2 regions of the Caballeronia sp. GAWG1-1 genome follow, and region 1 is predicted to be linked to the other one. Evidence: riboswitches for the same ligand, from Rfam matches in the RefSeq annotation. Region 1 holds a riboswitch; the other holds the start of a gene.

Region 1 (4,440 bases):
GATGTCATAGCGCGCCGACAGATTCACGACGCCATAGCCCGCGAGCGTCGAATCGTAATCGCTGCGCGCACCGCTCACGATCCACTCGCCACCCACGCGCCAGCTTCCTATCGAGCGATGCGCGCTGAAACTCGCGAAACGCCGCGCACGGCGCGTCAGGTCCTGATTGCCGGTTTCATCGACGGGATTCTGGAACGTCACGCCCGCGCGCAAATCAGTGGCGCCGACATGCCCTGCCCACGATCCCTCGACGCCCTGCACCTTCGCGCGTCCGACGTTCTGCGCGATATAGAAGCCGCTGCCGTCCGATACGTAATCGATCAGATTCGAATAGCGCGTCTGAAACGCCGTCACGCGCAGCACGCCCACTTGGTCCGATGCGTACTGCAGCGCCGCTTCCACCGAATGACTGCGCTCGGGCTGAATGGACGGATTGCCGCTGAACGGATAGTAGAGATCGTCGAAGCTCGGCGCGCGGAACGACGCCGCGTAACTCGCGCTCGCGCGCCAGTGCGTGTCGATGTTGTACGCGTAGCCCAGATAGTAGCTGTTCGCGCCGCCGAAATCGGAATACTGGTCGTGGCGCAGATTGGCCTGCACTTCGCTCGAACCGAAGCGTCCCACATAGCCCGCGTACACCGAATTCACGTGACGATCCGGCGCGCTGAACTGATCCGAATCGAGCGTCTGGTCGAGATGCTCGTAACCGAACAGGAGCTTGTGCGCCTCCGTCAGGCGAAAGTCGTTCTGCCACAGATACTGGCGATCCTCGGAATTGAAGCGGCTCGTATAGATGCCGTTCTGCTCGATGTTCGCGCGGTCCTGTCCCTGCGCGACCGTGAAATGCGTGGTCCACTGGTCCGTGATACGGCCGTTCGCAAACACCGATGTCGACCGCACGCGACTGTGCGAATCGTTGAGATCGCCGGGCAAGCCGTAGGCATCGTCGAAACTGTCGATGCCGTTCGACTGATAGAAGCGCACGCCCACGTCCCATTTGTCGCCGAACTTGTGGCGCAGCGTGGCCACGACGCTTTCGTTCAGATAACCGTTCGCGTTCGGATTGGCGTTGGGCGCGAGCGCGGGATCGATCGACGAGAAACCATCGGTCTTCTCGCGCGATACGTTGAAGCTGAAGGTCGTGCGGCCTTCGCTATCGAGCGCGCCGGAAACGCCCGCCGCTTGCCGCTGCGTGTGATAGCTGCCGTATTCCGTCTCGAAGTAGAAGCGCGGCGGATGCGCCTCGCCGTCTTTCGTGAAGATCTGCACGACGCCGCCGATCGCGCCCGAGCCGTACAGCGCCGACACGTTGCCGTTCACGACTTCGATGCGGTCGATCTGATCCGGCATGATCTGCGCAAGCTGCGCCGAGCCGAGCGATGCGGACTCCACACGCACGCCGTCGATTAAAACGAGCGATTGCGTCGAGGACGCGCCGCGTATGAACGCGCTTGCATTCGCTCCCGGGCCGCCATTGCGCGTCACCTGCACGCCGGGCGCAAGACCGATGACGCCGAGCGCGTCGTAGGCATTGCTATCGGCGATATCCTGGGCGTCGAAGAGCGAAGTCTGCGCGATCGTATCGGCGAGAGGTTGCGCGGTGCGCGTCGCGGTCACGACGACGGGTGCGAGCGGCGGTTGCGAGGCTTCGTCCGCGAGCGCTTCATGAGCGAGCAGCCATGTGTTGAGGGCGACGAGCGCGGCGCGTTCGATCGTTTTGCGTCTGCCCGCGTGTCGGGCAAGTGGCGATACCATGCGTGAAATGTTCCCATGCGTAGGCTGGCGCGACCTCGCTCCCCGCAAGGCCAATGCGCGACGAGCGCGCTCGAATGCGAACAGACGAACGCGCTGAACAGTTGGCCGGTATCCGGGCTGGCGACACACCGTCCCGCCTTCCCACGCATGAAGCGCAGTGGCATCGACACGTTCTTCGCCTTGCCTGCGTCGAGCGGCGGATTCTTGCGAATCAGACAGACTCGCAAGCAAACTCACACGACGGCGCGGCGAAAAACGCGCAAGGGACGACTTGCAACTTGCGTTGCGGTCGCTTACCGTTGCGGGGGCAGCACAGGTTGGCGTGGCCTTGGCGGCGCCGCTTCCTGTTTCCCGTTTGACTGCGCCCGCAAAAGAATGCGGACGCGAGCACCAAAAGTGCGGCAAGTGTAGGAGCGCGATTCAGGACCGTCAAGAAACGACCCTGGCCGATCATCGCAAGACACACGGCTCACGACGAACCCAACTAGAACCCGCCGTCGCATCGCATCGGCAGCGCCCGCGCTTTCCACACACGAATGCATCGCGATGCACGCATGATCGCGTGCTGTTACGTCTCGAAACGAGACAATTATCGGAAGCTCCGTTGAACCGCGCTAGAATGCGAGGTCTTTAGAGGACGCAGCACATGCTCAACGAACTCGAATCACTGTCAGGAAATATCGGCCGGCTGATCCAGATCAGCGAGCGGCACAATCAGGCGCGTCTCGCGCTTGAAGCACAAATCGAACAACTGCGTAGCGACTACGCGAACGTGCAGGCAGAGCTCGTGCAAATGCGCGAGGAGCGCGACACGCTGCAAGCCGAACGCGATTCCCTCTCGGCCAAGATCGACGACGCGCAGGTCCGCCTGAACGCGATTCTCGAAAAGTTGCCGCGCGGCAAGTCCGCGAATCATGCCGAGACGGAAAATCAGCTCGATCTCCTCGATGCCCGTTCTCACGATGTGCAAGCCGCGCACGAGCATGCGCACGCGGGAGAGCACAGTGAGCATCATCACGGAGAGAAGGCATGACGACCACGCAGATCGAAGTATCCATTCTCGGCCAGCAATATCGCCTCGCCTGTTCGCCGGAAACCGAAGGCGCGCTGCGTGAAGCGGTGGCACGCGTCGACGCCGAGATGAACAAGGTGCGCAATGCAAGCAACGTGCGCGGGCAAGACCGCATTGCGGTGATGGCCGCGCTTTCACTCGCTTCCGAATTGCTGAGGCTGCAAGAAAGCGTGCGTCATGGCGAGGCCTTCCCCGCCGAGGAAATTCGCCGCACGATGCACTCCATGAACGAACAGCTTGGTGCTGTCATCGCGCAGTATGAAGTGCAGTGACCGAAGTGCCGCGACGCCGCTCCTTGGCGAACGCTAATCGGTCGCGCGATGTCAATCGAAAAAAGAAACTGCGCAATTGGTGTCGAGAGGCTGCATTAGACATTCGATTGGTGTAGAGTGACTACTCCCTGCCTGGTTCGCCAAGGTCATATATTCCTTGAACCAATGCTACATTGGCACGGTTGTGGAAACTTGCAGCACGGGCGCGCGCGTCACTCTGTCTGATGTACCCGAAGTGTTGCTTACTGCGACCAATCTTGAACCCAGGTTCAGGATGCCGGCCTAGCGGCCGAGGTGGGGACCCTACTCCAGCGGCATCGGTTCATACCGATGCCGTTTGCTTTTGTCGAGCCCGTTTCAAAACCCCGTTGCCGAATCCATCATGCGCTACTGGCTGATGAAGTCCGAACCGGACGAAGCGAGCATCGATCATCTCGCGCACGCGCCGAAGAAAACCCTCCCGTGGACGGGCGTGCGCAACTATCAGGCGCGCAACTTCATGCGCGACCAGATGCAAGTCGGCGACGGCGTGCTCTTCTATCATTCGAGTTGCCCGGAGCCGGGCATTGCGGGCATCGCCAAAGTCTGTTCTACGGCCTATCCCGATCCCACTCAGTTCGACGCCAAAAGCCCGTACTTCGACGCCAAGTCCACGCAGGAGACGCCGCGCTGGATGCTCGTCGATGTGCGCTTCGTCAAGAAGACGCCGTTGATTCCGCTCGCGACATTGCGCGAACACGCGGAACTCGCCGACATGCAAGTGCTGGCGCGCGGTAATCGGCTGTCGATCACGCCCGTGACCGAGGCGCAGTGGCGCTTCATAACCGAGCGTCTGGTCTAGGGCGCGCGAATCGTTCAAGGGAACTAAGGGAACGAACGAAGCGCCTAAGTGCGGTCGCGAATCACGCGATGCTCTTGCACTCGGAGTCCTTAGATGATCGACAAGAAAACCGCCGCCGCCCTCGCCTTCGTCGCGATGTCGAGCGCCGCGCTCACGCTTCCGCTTTCGGCCGCCGCTCAGACGGTAATCACCAATCCGCAGCCATCCGGCGTGCTTTCGCTATCCGCGCAAGCCAGCGCGCAAGTGCCGCAAGATGTCGTCAACATCACGCTGTTCTACGAGCAGGAAGCGGCCGATCCATCGTCGCTCACCACCACGCTCAATCAGCGCGCCGAAGCCGCATTGCGCGAAGCAAAAGGCGTCGACAACGTGACCGCGAAAAGCGGCTCGTTCACGGTTTATCCGAGCACGGATCGCGACGGCAAGATCTCCGCGTGGCGCGGCCGCACGGAGGTCGTGCTGGAATCGCATGACTTCGCGGCGGCGTCCAAGCTCGCGGG
Region 2 (4,440 bases), on a different contig from region 1:
GCGCTCTACTTGCCCGGCGGCTATCCCGAGCTTCATGCCGCGACGCTTGCTTCCAATGCGTGCACGCGCGCTTCGATAGAAGAACATATCGCGCGCAATCGCGCGGTAGTCGCGGAATGCGGCGGTATGCTCTACCTGCTCGACGCACTGACGGATGTCGAAGGCAATCGTCATTCAATGCTAAGCGCCCTTCCCGGCGACGCCACCATGCAACGCCGTCTTTCGCGGCTGGCGATGCAACGAGTCGACACCGCCCACGGTCCGCTCACCGGCCACACCTTTCACTATTCGACGCTCAAGACATCGATGCAGCCTTTCACGACAGCCACGCACGCAACGACCGGTGCGCAGGGCGAAGCGCTTTATCGTCATGGCGCGATAACGGCCACTTACATGCACGCTTACTGGCCATCGAATCCTGCGGCAATGGCTGCGCTCTTTCGCGGCGAAGCGCTATGACGACATCGACCGAAATCGGGCCACGCGATCTCGCCGAGACGATCGAACGCGCCAGCGCGCAGGAACCAATCGGCTCGCCGTGCACCGGCGTGTGCAAGCTCGATGCATCGAGCGGCCTGTGCGCGGGATGCTTTAGAAGCCGCGAGGAAATTAAGTTCTTTAGAACGATGGACGAGCACGCGAAGCTCGCGTTGTTCGACCAGCTGCTTGAGCGGCGCGCGGCCTCGCAATGAACGAAGGCCCGCGCTCGTGCTCAAGCGACGCGGGCCTTTTGATACCCATCGAGCATTCTAATCAGGCAGCGGCCATGCGACGCGCTGCCGGACGCTCGAGTTCACGTGACGCAAGCGCGCCGAAGAGCAGTCCAAGCGTTGCCCAGATCAATGCTTGAATACCGACGGCAGTCAGCCTGAAATTCCACAACAACGACGCGGAAAAGTCGGCGGGTACTTCGTCGACAGAAGGCAGCGCCACTTGCGCGATAACCATCAGGACGACGTAACCAGCCGCCGCAATAAGCGCCGCGTTCCAGTTGCCGCGACGCGCCTGCAAGCGTCGCTGCGCATAGACCGCGAACACCGCGCCGACGATTGATATCGCCACCATGCCGAAGAAAAGCGCCGTACGCGGACCAATGGTTTCGGCATTGCCCACGGCGGGCGGGTTTGGCGGATATTTGATGAACGGCACGAGCGCAACGCTAACGAAACCAATGAGCGCAAGCAAAACCGAGGTTCCGCGCGCATGCAACGAGCCAAGCCGCCCATAAGCCAAGGCAAAGATCAGCGAGAAAATACCGCCTAAAGCCGTGCCGAACACCACCACGCCCGTTAGTAAGCCCAAACCCGCTTGCGTGTCCCGGCTAACGAGTTCTTCATCATCACCATGACTATGCGATTGCGCTGCCGCCGCTTCATCGTGATGATCGTGTGCGGGCGCTTGTGCATGCTCGTGCTGTTCTTCGAACGCGATAGCCCGAGCAACTGAAGGTTCGCCGAAGCCGCGCGCAAAGCCAAAGCCGATCAGGCCCGCGACGAGTCCCGCGACCATGCCGCGTATAAGCAAGTTGCGAATCATGCTCCGTCCTCAGTGGCACGGAAAGCCGAGCAAGTGTCGGCCATCGTGAACGAATTCGTGGACGTACATGCCCGAGATAATGGACGTTGCACCTTGCTCGGCGCCGACGAAATAAATCGCGATCAGCAGAACGAGGCCGATAAAAACGGCCCAAGGAAGGACCTCACGCACCGGAATGGGGACCGGCGCATCGTTAGCGGGCGTTGCAATGCCAGCGGAAAAAGCCGGCGCGTTGGACATATTCATTGAAATTTCTCCAGGGAAAAGCGCGTCCCGATAGACGAAGAGCATGCAGCGGGGTCTGACTCGCGGCATCGCGCTCTTAGCGCGAACCGCATACAGTGGCGCGACCGTGCCGGGCTTCCACCGGCTTCCTCGCACTGCAAGCTTGCCATTCTATGATGATTGCCGGCAAAGTAAAACGACCATGAGCTAAAGGCTATGCAATCGACATTGATTTTGCTGTGCCACGCCGCCACGCATGCCATGAAAGGTGGGCGTTTTCCGCAAGGCGACGAGCCTGTCGAACAGGCTGAATGCACGTTCGACCTCCCGGGCGAGCCAAGCCGCGTCACATCCAGCCCAGCCCGCGCTGCTTGCGAAACAGCGGCCTGGCTCACGACAGATTTCTCGATCGATGCCGCATTCGACGACATCGACTATGGAGAATGGCGCGGTCGTTCCATTCGCGAGATTAGTGAGCGCGAGCCTCAAGACGTTGCGGCATGGCTTTCCGATCCCCATGCAAGGCCGCATGGCGGCGAGAGCGTGGCAATGCTGTCAAAGCGCGTTGAGAAAGCGCTCGAGGGGCTTGCTTCGAATACAGAGCACGAATGCTGCATAGTCGTAACGCACGCCATCGTCATGAAGGCGGCGCTCTGTATCGTGCGCGACGAACCGTTGTCGTCGATACTCAAGATGGATCTCGCGCCGCTATCGTCCGTCTTGCTCAAGTTCGCGGAAGGCAAATGGACAAACGTGCCCTCCTGAACTTAGATGGCCGCCCGGTGCTCAAAGCAAGCAGCGACTGGTTAGCTCAAAGGAGACAGCAATGGCGCACTATGTGGATGGTTTCGTCGTACCAGTGCCGATCGACAAGGTCGACGCGTATCGCAGCATGGCCGATGCAGCGGGCAAAATATGGCTGGAATATGGCGCGCTGCAGTTTGTCGAATGTATTGCCGACGATGTTAAGCCAGGCGAGCTCACCTCGTTCCCTCGAAGCGTACAGCTCAAGGAAGGCGAAACGGTGGTCTTCTCGTGGATCGTCTATGAATCGCGCGAACAACGTGACGCCGTCAACGCCAAAGTAATGGAAGACTCGCGCCTTAAGAGCATGATGGAAAACGGCGAACCGCCGTTCGATCCCAAACGCATGTTCTTCGGCGGCTTCAGGACGCTGGTCGAACTGTCAAAGGCCTGATTATTTTTTGAATGCCTAAAACCAAGGAGCCATATCGACATGTACATTGCCATGAACCGCTTCAAGATCGTTCCAGGCGCGGAAGCCGATTTCGAACATCTCTGGACAAGCCGCGACACGCACCTCAAGGAAGTGCCGGGCTTCGTGGAGTTCCATCTGCTAAAGGGACCGACGCGGGATGACCATGTCCTCTATTCGAGTCACACGATCTGGACAAACCATGCTGCGTTCGAACAGTGGACTCAGTCGGATGCATTTCGCGCCGCGCATCGCAATGCAGGCGGAGAAACCAGGCAGCTTTACTTGGGCCACCCGGAATTCGAAGGCTTCGAAGTGATTCAGACGGTTAAATAGGGGCCGCTCTCTTACAAGACCGTGAACGAATTGCGTCGCTCGCTAAGGCCTTCCTAAGCCTTAGCGCCACGCGCCATTCGCTGCAATGTCGATGAATCGATGGCTCCGGCACAAATGCGCACGGCCTCCTTAAGCGTACGTGGACGTCCCTCGCCAAACTGCGATTCAAGCATGGCGACGGCGCGTAAGCGTTCGTCATTGCCCAGCTTCTCGCCAGTCGCAAGCTCCAGCACCGAGATAAAGTAAGCAGCCGGCGGCGCCGCGTTAGGCTGTGCGGACGCACCGCCTGATCCATCATTTCCGTCGTCGCGCGCGGGAAAACCGGGCGTCCATCTGGTGTCGTATCGACTATTCATGGGTCTGTTCATTTGGGTGCCAAGGCGCTTGCGCCAGCTTTCGATTGAACAGACATTCAGCAAGGACCGTTCCAAGCCAGCTCGCGCCTTAATTAGCGCTGTTATTTTTGTCTAACAATAAAGCTTTAGCGACTCGACATGCAGCGAGATCCCATGCCGCGCATCCGACGGATTTAAATACGATCGGGCGTTCGTTTTGCACCCTCGCCGTGATTGCTTGTGCAAGTGGATTGACGTTTTCCCATTTCACACCAGCAAGGATGAAATCCCCCGCTTCATGGCGCGCGCCTGCCGGGTCATCGACATACAAAGCGCTTGAATCGATAGTGCCCGACGCTATTTCTGCCGCATCAGGCGTAAAGGCGCCAACACCGATGACCAACCGATCTGCTCGCGCCGGCAGCGTATAGACAGGCTGCTTGCTGGTAGTCGCGGTGATGACGACATCGACAGCTTCAGGAATGTTTGAGCTTTCAAGCGCCGCTAGCTTTGGCGAAGCCGCTGCGTAGGCCTTGCAAAAGGCATTCGCACGCTCGGCTCGCGACCCCTGGACGATGATCGATGCATCGGGATAAACGCTTGCGATCGCCTCCACATGGTAGGCCGCCTGCTTGCCCGTACCGATCACCAGCACTTGTTTCGGCGGCTGCGCGCTTAGAGCGCGGATAGCGAGCATCGATACCGCCGCCGTTCTGCGCCCCGTTACAGTTGGGCCGTCGAGCATGAATTGCGGCACGCCGGTGACGGCATCGAATGCGGTGACCTGTCCGT

Evidence for each region. A riboswitch is a leader RNA that binds a small molecule or an ion and turns the genes downstream of it on or off. The one in region 1 is predicted to bind cobalamin.
Region 2: it holds a riboswitch for cobalamin, as region 1 does, so the genes downstream of both, NCT03_RS19095 (CbtB domain-containing protein) here and NCT03_RS03185 (TonB-dependent receptor domain-containing protein) in region 1, are expected to answer to the same signal.

Annotation. Positions count from the first base shown of each region.
Region 1 is NZ_JALQDB010000006.1:110,832-115,271, reverse strand. Features, by position in the region: gene NCT03_RS03185 (TonB-dependent receptor domain-containing protein) at 1-1,755, opposite strand, end outside; cobalamin riboswitch at 1,842-2,165, opposite strand; gene NCT03_RS03180 (ATPase) at 2,402-2,788, shown strand; gene NCT03_RS03175 (cell division protein ZapA) at 2,785-3,099, shown strand; RNA gene ssrS (6S RNA) at 3,222-3,404, shown strand; gene NCT03_RS03165 (EVE domain-containing protein) at 3,482-3,940, shown strand; gene NCT03_RS03160 (SIMPL domain-containing protein) at 4,034-4,440, shown strand, end outside.
Region 2 is NZ_JALQDB010000029.1:228,767-233,206, forward strand. Features, by position in the region: gene NCT03_RS19080 (cobyrinic acid a,c-diamide synthase CobB) at 1-459, shown strand, start outside; gene NCT03_RS19085 (DUF1289 domain-containing protein) at 456-692, shown strand; gene NCT03_RS19090 (CbtA family protein) at 754-1,536, opposite strand; gene NCT03_RS19095 (CbtB domain-containing protein) at 1,546-1,776, opposite strand; cobalamin riboswitch at 1,813-1,936, opposite strand; gene NCT03_RS19100 (histidine phosphatase family protein) at 1,978-2,526, shown strand; gene NCT03_RS19105 (DUF1428 domain-containing protein) at 2,588-2,959, shown strand; gene hmuQ (heme-degrading protein HmuQ) at 2,999-3,313, shown strand; gene NCT03_RS19115 (hypothetical protein) at 3,367-3,732, opposite strand; gene lhpI (bifunctional Delta(1)-pyrroline-2-carboxylate/Delta(1)-piperideine-2-carboxylate reductase) at 3,758-4,440, opposite strand, start outside.